DNA from 3 places in the Paenibacillus ihbetae genome. Region 3 is predicted to be linked to each of the others. Evidence: a T-box and tRNA genes for the amino acid it is inferred to sense, from the RefSeq annotation. Region 3 holds a T-box; the other regions hold tRNA genes.
What was found. The T-box of region 3 lies ahead of ileS (isoleucine--tRNA ligase). A T-box ahead of a tRNA ligase gene usually reads a tRNA of that ligase, here a tRNA-Ile.
Positions count from the first base shown of each region.

Region 1: it has a tRNA-Ile gene. The T-box ahead of ileS (isoleucine--tRNA ligase) is inferred to sense a tRNA for this amino acid. The anticodon was not compared.
Region 2: it has a tRNA-Ile gene. The T-box ahead of ileS (isoleucine--tRNA ligase) is inferred to sense a tRNA for this amino acid. The anticodon was not compared.

Region 1 is NZ_CP016809.1:3,049,447-3,053,638, forward strand. It holds rRNA gene BBD41_RS13630 (23S ribosomal RNA) at 1-2,117, opposite strand, end outside; tRNA gene BBD41_RS13635 (tRNA-Ala) at 2,422-2,497, opposite strand; tRNA gene BBD41_RS13640 (tRNA-Ile) at 2,593-2,669, opposite strand; rRNA gene rrf (5S ribosomal RNA) at 2,679-2,795, opposite strand; rRNA gene BBD41_RS13650 (16S ribosomal RNA) at 2,906-4,192, opposite strand, start outside.
Region 2 is NZ_CP016809.1:4,009,639-4,013,830, reverse strand. It holds rRNA gene BBD41_RS17750 (23S ribosomal RNA) at 1-1,082, opposite strand, end outside; tRNA gene BBD41_RS17745 (tRNA-Ala) at 1,394-1,469, opposite strand; tRNA gene BBD41_RS17740 (tRNA-Ile) at 1,564-1,640, opposite strand; rRNA gene rrf (5S ribosomal RNA) at 1,650-1,766, opposite strand; rRNA gene BBD41_RS17730 (16S ribosomal RNA) at 1,920-3,475, opposite strand; gene BBD41_RS17725 (hypothetical protein) at 3,824-4,054, opposite strand.
Region 3 is NZ_CP016809.1:1,251,826-1,256,017, forward strand. It holds gene ileS (isoleucine--tRNA ligase) at 1-1,943, opposite strand, end outside; T-box leader at 2,009-2,287, opposite strand; gene BBD41_RS05810 (DivIVA domain-containing protein) at 2,353-2,847, opposite strand; gene BBD41_RS05815 (YlmH family RNA-binding protein) at 3,019-3,801, opposite strand; gene BBD41_RS05820 (YggT family protein) at 3,808-4,080, opposite strand; gene BBD41_RS05825 (cell division protein SepF) at 4,089-4,192, opposite strand, start outside.

The DNA of each region.
Region 1 (4,192 bases), 1.8 Mb from region 3:
GCAGTAAAGCTCCATGGGGTCTTTCCGTCTTGTCGCGGGTAACCTGCATCTTCACAGGTATTAAAATTTCACCGGATCTCTCGTTGAGACAGCGCCCAAGTCGTTACGCCATTCGTGCGGGTCAGAATTTACCTGACAAGGAATTTCGCTACCTTAGGACCGTTATAGTTACGGCCGCCGTTTACTGGGGCTTCGGTTCACAGCTTCGGAGTTACCTCCTAACCGCTCCCCTTAACCTTCCAGCACCGGGCAGGCGTCAGCCCGTATACTTCGCCTTGCGGCTTCGCACAGACCTGTGTTTTTGCTAAACAGTCGCTTGGGCCTTTTCACTGCGGCCCCCTCGGGCTATTCACCCTACCGAGGCACCCCTTCTCCCGAAGTTACGGGGTCATTTTGCCGAGTTCCTTAACGAGAGTTCTTCCGCGCGCCTTAGAATTCTCTTCTCGCCTACCTGTGTCGGTTTGCGGTACGGGCACCTTCACCTGACTAGAGGCTTTTCTTGGCAGTGTGAGATCATGACCTTCGCTACTGTAATTTTCACTCCCCATCACAGCCCAGCCTTACGATGTGCGGATTTGCCTACACATCAGCCTCACTGCTTGGACGGACATCCATCAGTCCGCGTCACTACCCTCCTGCGTCACCCCATCGTTCATAACGGTTTACGGTGGTACAGGAATTTCAACCTGTTGTCCTTCGACTACGCCTTTCGGCCTCGCCTTAGGTCCCGACTTACCCTGAGCGGACGAGCCTTCCTCAGGAAACCTTGGGCTTTCGGCGGATCAGATTCTCACTGATCTTTTCGTTACTCATACCGGCATTCTCACTTGTGTACTCTCCAGCGCTCCTTACGGTACACCTTCAACGCATACACAACGCTCCCCTACCCCTGATGCAAGCATCAAGCCATAGCTTCGGTGGTGTGTTTAGCCCCGTTACATTTTCGGCGCAGAGTCACTCGACCAGTGAGCTATTACGCACTCTTTAAATGGTGGCTGCTTCTAAGCCAACATCCTGGTTGTCTGTGCAACTCCACATCCTTTCCCACTTAACACACACTTGGGGACCTTAGCTGATGGTCTGGGCTGTTTCCCTTTTGACAATGGATCTTAGCACTCACTGTCTGACTCCCGGATATAAGTCTATGGCATTCGGAGTTTGACTGAGCTTGGTAACCCTTGCGGGCCCCGCACCCAATCAGTGCTCTACCTCCACGACTCTTCATTCCGAGGCTAGCCCTAAAGCTATTTCGGGGAGAACCAGCTATCTCCGAGTTCGATTGGAATTTCTCCGCTACCCCCACCTCATCCCCGCACTTTTCAACGTACGTGGGTTCGGGCCTCCAGTGCGTGTTACCGCACCTTCACCCTGGACAGGGGTAGATCACACGGTTTCGGGTCTACGTCCACATACTACATCGCCCTATTCAGACTCGCTTTCGCTGCGGCTACGGCTTCTCGCCTTAACCTTGCATGGGAACGTAACTCGCCGGTTCATTCTACAAAAGGCACGCCATCACCCATCGATCGGGCTCTGACTTCTTGTAAGCACACGGTTTCAGGTTCTATTTCACTCCCCTTCCGGGGTGCTTTTCACCTTTCCCTCACGGTACTGCTTCACTATCGGTCGCTAGGGAGTATTTAGCCTTAGCAGATGGTCCTGCTGGATTCATACGGGGTTTCACGTGCCCCGCACTACTCGGGATCCGTCTCGGAGGGTTCACATTTTCGATTACAGGGCTTTTACCTTCTATGGCCGGCCTTTCCAGACCTGTTCGTCTAATCTAAACCTTTGTAACTCCATGTGAGACGTCCCACAACCCCAGAGAGCAAACTCTCTGGTTTAGGCTGTTCCGCGTTCGCTCGCCGCTACTGACGGAATCACTCTTGTTTTCTCTTCCTCCAGGTACTTAGATGTTTCAGTTCCCTGGGTATGCCTCCTCGCATCCTATGTATTCAGATACGGGTAACTGGCTATTACACCAGCTGGGTTTCCCCATTCGGACATCCCCGGATCGAAGCTTGCTTACAGCTCCCCGAGGCAGTATCGTTGTTCGCCACGTCCTTCATCGGCTCCTAGCGCCTAGGCATCCTCCGTGTGCTCTTAGTAGCTTAACCATGTCGCTCCAGCTTCGTGCCATGTGCTCTGTTGTCCGCTTGTTTCCTGAATGGATAAAACCACTCAATGGTGAAACAAGCTTCCAAAGGATCACCTGTCACGAATCTTTCGCTCTAACGCTACTCTTTCACTTCTTGGTCAATCACTTGACACAAGTCGTTAGAGAAGGATATTTCTAAAACGCAAATTCGTTTCGTTATCTAGTTTTCAAGGATCAATGCCAGTCTTTCGACCGGAAGATTATCTTACCACAACCTCCATCGCAGTACAACCCGCAATTTATGGAAGCGTTAAGAATAAATATGGTGGAGCCAAGGGGGATCGAACCCCTGACCTCCTGCGTGCAAGGCAGGCGCTCTCCCAGCTGAGCTATAGCCCCATAATTCACCTCAAAAAAGTGAAGTATGGCTTCGAGGTTTGATCCGATTACTTCTCGGGGACCCCGATACTTACCTTATGAAGTTAATATTTATATGGTGGGCCCTAGTGGACTCGAACCACCGACCTCACCCTTATCAGGGGTGCGCTCTAACCAGCTGAGCTAAGGGCCCATATCATACGCTTGGCAACGTCCTACTCTCCCGGGACCCTTCGGTCCAAGTACCATTGGCGCTGGAAGGCTTAACGGTCGTGTTCGGTATGGGAACGCGTGGAACCCTTCCGCCATCATCACCAAACGTATGTATGAAAGGATTGACCTCTCAAAACTGAGCAACGAGTGAGTAACTAGCCGACCTGGCTAGATTCATATTTGAATGTCTTCGTTGCAGAAGACGATTCTCCATAGAAAGGAGGTGATCCAGCCGCACCTTCCGATACGGCTACCTTGTTACGACTTCACCCCAATCATCTACCCCACCTTCGGCGGCTGGCTCCCGTAAGGGTTACCCCACCGACTTCGGGTGTTGTAAACTCTCGTGGTGTGACGGGCGGTGTGTACAAGACCCGGGAACGTATTCACCGCGGCATGCTGATCCGCGATTACTAGCAATTCCGACTTCATGCAGGCGAGTTGCAGCCTGCAATCCGAACTGAGACTGGCTTTTTAGGATTGGCTCCAGATCGCTCCTTCGCTTCCCGTTGTACCAGCCATTGTAGTACGTGTGTAGCCCAAGTCATAAGGGGCATGATGATTTGACGTCATCCCCACCTTCCTCCGGTTTGTCACCGGCAGTCACCTTAGAGTGCCCACCTTAAGTGCTGGCAACTAAGATCAAGGGTTGCGCTCGTTGCGGGACTTAACCCAACATCTCACGACACGAGCTGACGACAACCATGCACCACCTGTCTCCTCTGTCCCGAAGGCCGCCTCTATCTCTAGAGGATTCAGAGGGATGTCAAGACTTGGTAAGGTTCTTCGCGTTGCTTCGAATTAAACCACATACTCCACTGCTTGTGCGGGTCCCCGTCAATTCCTTTGAGTTTCAGTCTTGCGACCGTACTCCCCAGGCGGAATGCTTAATGTGTTAACTTCGGCACCAAGGGTATCGAAACCCCTAACACCTAGCATTCATCGTTTACGGCGTGGACTACCAGGGTATCTAATCCTGTTCGCTCCCCACGCTTTCGCGCCTCAGCGTCAGTTACAGCCCAGAGAGTCGCCTTCGCCACTGGTGTTCCTCCACATATCTACGCATTTCACCGCTACACGTGGAATTCCACTCTCCTCTTCTGCACTCAAGTTCCCCAGTTTCCAGTGCGTCCCGAAGTTGAGCCTCGGGTTTAAACACCAGACTTAAAGAACCGCCTGCGCGCGCTTTACGCCCAATAATTCCGGACAACGCTTGCCCCCTACGTATTACCGCGGCTGCTGGCACGTAGTTAGCCGGGGCTTTCTTCTCAGGTACCGTCACTCTCATAGCAGTTACTCTATGAGACGTTCTTCCCTGGCAACAGAGCTTTACGATCCGAAAACCTTCATCACTCACGCGGCGTTGCTCCGTCAGGCTTTCGCCCATTGCGGAAGATTCCCTACTGCTGCCTCCCGTAGGAGTCTGGGCCGTGTCTCAGTCCCAGTGTGGCCGTTCACCCTCTCAGGTCGGCTACGCATCGTCGCCTTGGTAAGCCGTTACCC
Region 2 (4,192 bases), 2.8 Mb from region 3:
CATCCTTTCCCACTTAACACACACTTGGGGACCTTAGCTGATGGTCTGGGCTGTTTCCCTTTTGACAATGGATCTTAGCACTCACTGTCTGACTCCCGGATATAAGTCTATGGCATTCGGAGTTTGACTGAGCTTGGTAACCCTTGCGGGCCCCGCACCCAATCAGTGCTCTACCTCCACGACTCTTCATTCCGAGGCTAGCCCTAAAGCTATTTCGGGGAGAACCAGCTATCTCCGAGTTCGATTGGAATTTCTCCGCTACCCCCACCTCATCCCCGCACTTTTCAACGTACGTGGGTTCGGGCCTCCAGTGCGTGTTACCGCACCTTCACCCTGGACAGGGGTAGATCACACGGTTTCGGGTCTACGTCCACATACTAAGTCGCCCTATTCAGACTCGCTTTCGCTGCGGCTACGGCTTCTCACCTTAACCTTGCATGGGAACGTAACTCGCCGGTTCATTCTACAAAAGGCACGCCATCACCCATAGATTGGGCTCTGACTTCTTGTAAGCACACGGTTTCAGGTTCTATTTCACTCCCCTTCCGGGGTGCTTTTCACCTTTCCCTCACGGTACTGCTTCACTATCGGTCGCTAGGGAGTATTTAGCCTTAGCAGATGGTCCTGCTGGATTCATACGGGGTTTCACGTGCCCCGCACTACTCGGGATCCGTCTCGGAGGGTTCACATTTTCGATTACAGGGCTTTTACCTTCTATGGCCGGCCTTTCCAGACCTGTTCGTCTAATCTAAACCTTTGTAACTCCATGTGAGACGTCCCACAACCCCAGAGAGCAAGCTCTCTGGTTTAGGCTGTTCCGCGTTCGCTCGCCGCTACTGACGGAATCACTCTTGTTTTCTCTTCCTCCAGGTACTTAGATGTTTCAGTTCCCTGGGTATGCCTCCTCGTATCCTATGTATTCAGATACGGGTAACTGGCTATTACACCAGCTGGGTTTCCCCATTCGGACATCCCCGGATCGAAGCTTGCTTACAGCTCCCCGAGGCAGTATCGTTGTTCGCCACGTCCTTCATCGGCTCCTAGCGCCTAGGCATCCTCCGTGTGCTCTTAGTAGCTTAACCATGTCGCTCCAGTTTCGTGCCATGTGCTCTGTTGTTCGCTTGTTTCCTGAATAGATAAAACCACTCAAGGTCGAAACAAGCATCCAAAGGATCACCTGTCACGAATCTTTCGCTCTAACGCTACTCTTTCACTTCTTGGTCAATCACTTGACACAAGTCGTTAGAGAAGGATATTTCTAAAACGCAAATTCGTTTCGTTATCTAGTTTTCAAGGATCAAATTCCTTCGGCCGATTAACGACCGGAATAATATCGTATCATATCCTCCGTTGCAGTGCAACCTGCAATTTATGGAAGTGATAAGAATAAATATGGTGGAGCCAAGGGGGATCGAACCCCTGACCTCCTGCGTGCAAGGCAGGCGCTCTCCCAGCTGAGCTATAGCCCCATAATTCACTCCAAAAAGCGAAGTATGGCTTCGAGGTTTAATCCGATTACTTCTCGGGGACCCCGACACTTACCTTATGAAGTTAATATTTATATGGTGGGCCCTAGTGGACTCGAACCACCGACCTCACCCTTATCAGGGGTGCGCTCTAACCAGCTGAGCTAAGGGCCCATATCATACGCTTGGCAACGTCCTACTCTCCCGGGACCCTTCGGTCCAAGTACCATCGGCGCTGGAAGGCTTAACGGTCGTGTTCGGTATGGGAACGCGTGGAACCCTTCCGCCATCATCACCAAACGTATGTATGAAAGGATTGACCTCTCAAAACTGAGCAACGAGTGAGTAACAGGCCTAAACCTGATTTGGTGCCTTTGCTTTCGCAAAGGAATCGGCGACCTTGCGGCCAGCCATATTTGTACCGCTTCGCTGCGGAAGCGAGGTACTCCATAGAAAGGAGGTGATCCAGCCGCACCTTCCGATACGGCTACCTTGTTACGACTTCACCCCAATCATCTACCCCACCTTCGGCGGCTGGCTCCCTTGCGGGTTACCCCACCGACTTCGGGTGTTGTAAACTCTCGTGGTGTGACGGGCGGTGTGTACAAGACCCGGGAACGTATTCACCGCGGCATGCTGATCCGCGATTACTAGCAATTCCGACTTCATGCAGGCGAGTTGCAGCCTGCAATCCGAACTGAGACTGGCTTTTTAGGATTGGCTCCAGATCGCTCCTTCGCTTCCCGTTGTACCAGCCATTGTAGTACGTGTGTAGCCCAAGTCATAAGGGGCATGATGATTTGACGTCATCCCCACCTTCCTCCGGTTTGTCACCGGCAGTCACCTTAGAGTGCCCACCTTAAAGTGCTGGCAACTAAGATCAAGGGTTGCGCTCGTTGCGGGACTTAACCCAACATCTCACGACACGAGCTGACGACAACCATGCACCACCTGTCTCCTCTGTCCCGAAGGCCGCCCCTATCTCTAGAGGATTCAGAGGGATGTCAAGACTTGGTAAGGTTCTTCGCGTTGCTTCGAATTAAACCACATACTCCACTGCTTGTGCGGGTCCCCGTCAATTCCTTTGAGTTTCAGTCTTGCGACCGTACTCCCCAGGCGGAATGCTTAATGTGTTAACTTCGGCACCAAGGGTATCGAAACCCCTAACACCTAGCATTCATCGTTTACGGCGTGGACTACCAGGGTATCTAATCCTGTTCGCTCCCCACGCTTTCGCGCCTCAGCGTCAGTTACAGCCCAGAGAGTCGCCTTCGCCACTGGTGTTCCTCCACATATCTACGCATTTCACCGCTACACGTGGAATTCCACTCTCCTCTTCTGCACTCAAGTTCCCCAGTTTCCAGTGCGTCCCGAAGTTGAGCCTCGGGTTTAAACACCAGACTTAAAGAACCGCCTGCGCGCGCTTTACGCCCAATAATTCCGGACAACGCTTGCCCCCTACGTATTACCGCGGCTGCTGGCACGTAGTTAGCCGGGGCTTTCTTCTCAGGTACCGTCACTCTCATAGCAGTTACTCTATGAGACGTTCTTCCCTGGCAACAGAGCTTTACGATCCGAAAACCTTCATCACTCACGCGGCGTTGCTCCGTCAGGCTTTCGCCCATTGCGGAAGATTCCCTACTGCTGCCTCCCGTAGGAGTCTGGGCCGTGTCTCAGTCCCAGTGTGGCCGTTCACCCTCTCAGGTCGGCTACGCATCGTCGCCTTGGTGAGCCGTTACCTCACCAACTAGCTAATGCGCCGCAGGCCCATCCTCAAGTGACAGATTGCTCCGCCTTTCATAACCCTGCCATGCAGCAGGTTTAATTATCCGGTATTAGCTACCGTTTCCGGTAGTTATCCCAGTCTTGAGGGCAGGTTGCCTACGTGTTACTCACCCGTCCGCCGCTAAGCTAATGGTTTCCCGAAGGAAACCGTTGCTCCGCTCGACTTGCATGTATTAGGCACGCCGCCAGCGTTCGTCCTGAGCCAGGATCAAACTCTCCAATAAAGATCATCCTTTCGGATGATTGATTGAAAGAGCGATTAAGCTCATTAGAAAAACTGACGAGAATTTGTTCAATTCTCTATTGTAACTCCCCGCCGAAGCGGTTCGTTTTTACTCACTCGTTGTTCAGTTTTCAAAGATCAATCGGTGTTTCTTTTTGTCATCCGCATCTCAGCGGCGACTTTTATAATATATCATACTTCCTAGCAACTTTGCAATACTTTTTTAAAAAAGTTTTTTGAAGTTTTTGATGAAGTTTGATGGCCGCCGGTCGGCGGCATCACCTTCGGAAAGGAAGCGAAAATTAATTTACCATACACTCGGCGAGTTCGTCAACACTTTTTCTACGAATTAGTGTTTGAATTGCGGGAACTTCCCGTTACGCGCATATTTGGAGAGTTCTTTCTGAGGGGCAAAGCGGGCATACATGCGAAATACCGTCTTATAACGATTCGCGATCGCCTGTCTAATATTCTGGTCCAATCGTTGGTCGCTTAAGTCCAGCAGCATTTCATCCAGTTCTTTTCGCAGTACATAATCAAGCTCTTTGCATTCCTTCTCATTGAATAGCATTCCCAGCATGATAGGACCTCCTTATATATTAGCGAACCATGAAATTTCACTTTCATCGGATTAAAGCAGCTCTTGCCTATGTAAGGTTGATTAACCGATATGGCCGGATCTCTAAACCGAATATAAGCGATTTGTGATTTCCAAAAC
Region 3 (4,192 bases):
GTGTTTACAAGGGTATCGATCACCTTCGACTTGGCTTCGCCTACGATGCCCTTGGAGAAGCGTTTGCTGTTCCAAGGCGCACTGTCGGCAAGCAGCGCCCAGCGGAACGCGTCGGTGCCGTATTCTTCGATGATTTCCCAAGGATCGATGACGTTTCCTTTGGATTTGGACATTTTTTGCCCGTTCTCGTCCAGGATATGTCCCGTAGCCATAACCGCCTTATATGGCGCCTTGCCCGTAAACAGCGTCGATACCGCGAGCAAGCTGTAGAACCAGCCCCGTGTTTGGTCAATCCCTTCGCAGATCATATCGGCTGGGAACTGCTGCGCGAATTTCTCGTTATCCTCGAACGGATAATGGTACTGCGCGAACGGCATCGATCCGCTGTCAAACCAGACGTCGATCACTTCAGAGGTCCGTTCCATGACTCCGCCGTCGCAATGCGGACATTTCACCTTGACTTCATCCACGTACGGCTTATGCAGCTCCAGATCCTCGGAGACCTCGCTTACCGCTTGAGCGCGAAGCTCGGCGATGCTGTGCGGCGCAAATTGCCCGTCGCATGTTCCGCACACCCATACATTCAGCGGCGTTCCCCAATACCGGTTCCGGCTGATATTCCAATCCACCAGATCCTCAAGGAACTTGCCAAAGCGGCCTTCGCGCACATGGCCAGGATACCAGGTCACCTCGTTGTTGTTGGCGATGAGCTGATCCTTGACCGCGGTCGTTTCGATAAACCAGCTTTCCATAGCATAGTAGAGCAGCGGCGATTTGCAGCGCCAGCAGAACGGATAGCTGTGCTCGTATTTCTCTTTGCTGTACAGCAGTCCCTTCTCCGAAAGGGTCTTCACGATATCCAGATCGCAATCCTTCACGAAGCGTCCGGCAAAATCCGTGACCTCGTCCGTATACCGTCCCTGACCGTTTACGACGCTTACGAAGCTGATGCCGTTCTCGCGGCATACGCGGTAGTCGTCTTCCCCGTGGGCCGGAGCCATGTGCACGATCCCCGTACCGCTTGCATCCGTAACAAACGATGCTCCGACAACGATATTCGCCTTCTCGGCCTTCACATATGTGAAAGGAGGCGTGTAAGATTTGCCCACCAGCTCGGAGCCTTGAAGCGTGGACAGGACGGTGTACTCGCCCTTCATGACGTCTTCCACCAGGTTTTTCGCCACGATGTAGATGCCGTCCTCCTGCTGGACACGGGCATATTCCATATTCGGGTTCACCGCAAGCGCAACGTGCGATGGCAGCGTCCATGGGGTGGTCGTCCATGCAAGGATGTACTCACCGCTGTCATGCAGCTTGAACTTCGCCGTTGCACTCAAATCCTTTACATCTTCGTAGCCTTGGGCCACTTCGTGGGAGCTCAGCGTCGTCTGGCAGCAAGGGCAGTACGGGCTGACGCGATGTCCGCGGTACAGCAGCCCCTTGTCATGAATCGTCGCCAAAATGTTCCATACGCTCTCGATATAGTTGTTCTCCAGCGTGATATAAGGATGGTCCAGATCGGTCCAGTAGGCAATCGCTTCGGTCAGCTCGCGCCACTTATGCTCATATTCGAACACGCTGGCCTTACATTTCTTGATGAACGCCTCCACGCCGTAATTCTCGATCTCCTGCTTGCCGGAAATGCCGAGCTGCTTCTCGACGCCCAATTCAACCGGAAGCCCGTGCGTGTCCCAGCCCGCTTTGCGGACAACATGGTAGCCCTTCATCGTCTGGTAACGGCCTACGAAATCCTTGATTACCCGGCCTAACACATGACCGATATGCGGTGCGCCGTTAGCTGTCGGCGGCCCTTCATAAAAGACATAGTTCGGCTTGCCCGCCCGGAGCTCGATCGACTTCTTGAAGGTGTTCTCCTTATTCCATTTGTCGAGGATGCGAAGCTCTCTGGCCCGCGCCTTCTCTTTCACGTCAACTCTGTTCATTGCAGATCTTCCTTTCACCAATGTGAGTAAAATTCCCCAAGGGAATAAAAAAAGGCCCTCATCCCGAAAGGGACGAGAACCTGTTCTCGCGCTACCACCCTAATTCCGCCCGCAAATCCAGCCGTGAACGACTGTACCGGGCGACACCTCATATCCATGCCTATAACTACCGGCATGGTCCGATATAACGTTCGGCCGACGGCTCAGCTTACGCACGTAACGATAACGCTTCAGCTTCGCTTCTCCGGGATGATCTTCAGCTCAGGACTGACCGCCGACTCTCAGCAAATGCCGGCTCTCTGAAGGACAATTCCTCTGCCTACTGTTCCCATCAACAAATTTTCGTCTTAATCAATAATATGATATTAGTTATAGACGACTTCAAGGGAAAAGTCAAGGCCGCCCCGGCCTAATACACCTCTTTAGGCTCCAGGCTCGGTTCACGGCTTTCTAAGGACTCCCATCCGTCCTGCTTCAGCAGCTCCAGCTGCGCCTCTACAAGAGAACGGAACCGGGTCCGGTAGATTGATGCCTGCTTCTTGAGCTCTTCCACTTCCAGCGCAATCTTACGGGATTTCCCGAGCGCCTCGTTAATGATCCGGTCCGCGTTCTTCTCCGCTTCCTTCACGATAAGCTGCGCTTCCTTCTTCGCATTATTCTTCACCTCATCGGCAGCCTCTTGGGCTACGATGATCGTCTTGGACAAGGTTTCCTCGATGTTGGCGAAATGATCCAGCTTCTCCTGCATCGCCATCAGCTGATTACCGAGCTCTTTATTCTCCCGAATGACGCTCTCGTAATCTTTAATGACCTGGTCCAAAAACTCGTTGACCTCGTCCTCATCATAACCGCGAATTCGACGGGCAAATTCTTTGTTATGTATATCAAGCGGTGTCAATGGCATGGTGTGCACCTCCTAAATATATGGGCCTCACAAGACGGTTATCCGCTGTATAAGCCAGACCACCCGTCCCTGAGGACAATAGCGGTCATTCTGATTTATCGGCAATTCATTCCGCATTTTAAATGTACGTCCTAAATGATTTCGACAAAAAAACGGCAATTCCTTCAAAGGTCAGACATATTTACCAACCTTGACACGGTACCGCCCTTTCTTCGTCAGGCCGCCGATCTCCAGCACGGCAAATCTGCCCATTCCCTGGATGGAGACGACATCGCCCTCTTTTAAATTGGTTGACGGATCCTCTTCTACCTTCCAGTTCACCCGGCATCGTCCAGCCTTGATCGGAACAACGATCTTTGTCCGGCTGATCCGGTGTGCATCACTGGCAATGCCGTCGAGTCTAAGCGAGGCCACGGTAATGTCCATCGTATCCAGCTTCGTCTCGGCTGCCTGCAGCTTGTCCATCGGCAGAAGCTCAGTCATCACATGCACCCTGTGCACCTGGCTCAGGTTCAGGTTCAGGAATGCGCCGATCTCTTCCGATACGACGGCATGGCATCCGCTTTCGATCACGTGAATATCTCCGAGCTTCGATCGCTTGATGCCGAGGCCGAGAATCGAGCCCATATAATCCCCGTGCTCGAGCTCCAGAAGCTTCTGGTCTCCCGACGTGATGCTGAGCACCTTGATTTTGAAGTCTTCGCCTTCAAGATCGCGGTAATCGGGCGCGATGATGGCGCGTACCCGCTCGGCATCCGCGTAGCCGCCTTCAAAAGCGGCGTGGACGTCAGGGTGCCGGTTCACCAGCGTCTCGAGAATGAAGCGTTGGCGGGGGTCGAGAAAGTCCGTCAGCTTCACCTCATGATACTGTCCTGCGTTGACGACCCATTCCCAAGCCCGATCGACGAACTCGCGCTCGTCTTGGTGAAAATGCTCATAGATGTCCGGCTTCATCGTTCGTCACCCTAGAATGAATTCCAGAATAGCATAAACTCCCCGCTCGGCTAGCTGCAGGACGAACAATGCAATGATCGGGGAAATGTCGATCATGCCCATGATCGGCGGGATAAACCGGCGAAACGGGGACAGATAAGGCTCCACCAGCTTGCCCAGGAGCTCCCCGACAAAGCTCTCCCTCACATTCGGAAGCCAGGACATTAACACATAGATCAAAATCATATAAAAATAGATTTGGAACAGCGTACGTACAATTTGGAAAATTTCTATGGACAAAGTCTAGGTCACCTCATTCTCGTATAGTCATGCTCGTCAGCCAATATCTCTGAGATGGAGCCCTGGATTTCAACCGTATCCGGGGTGCACAGAAAAATATTGCCGCCTACCT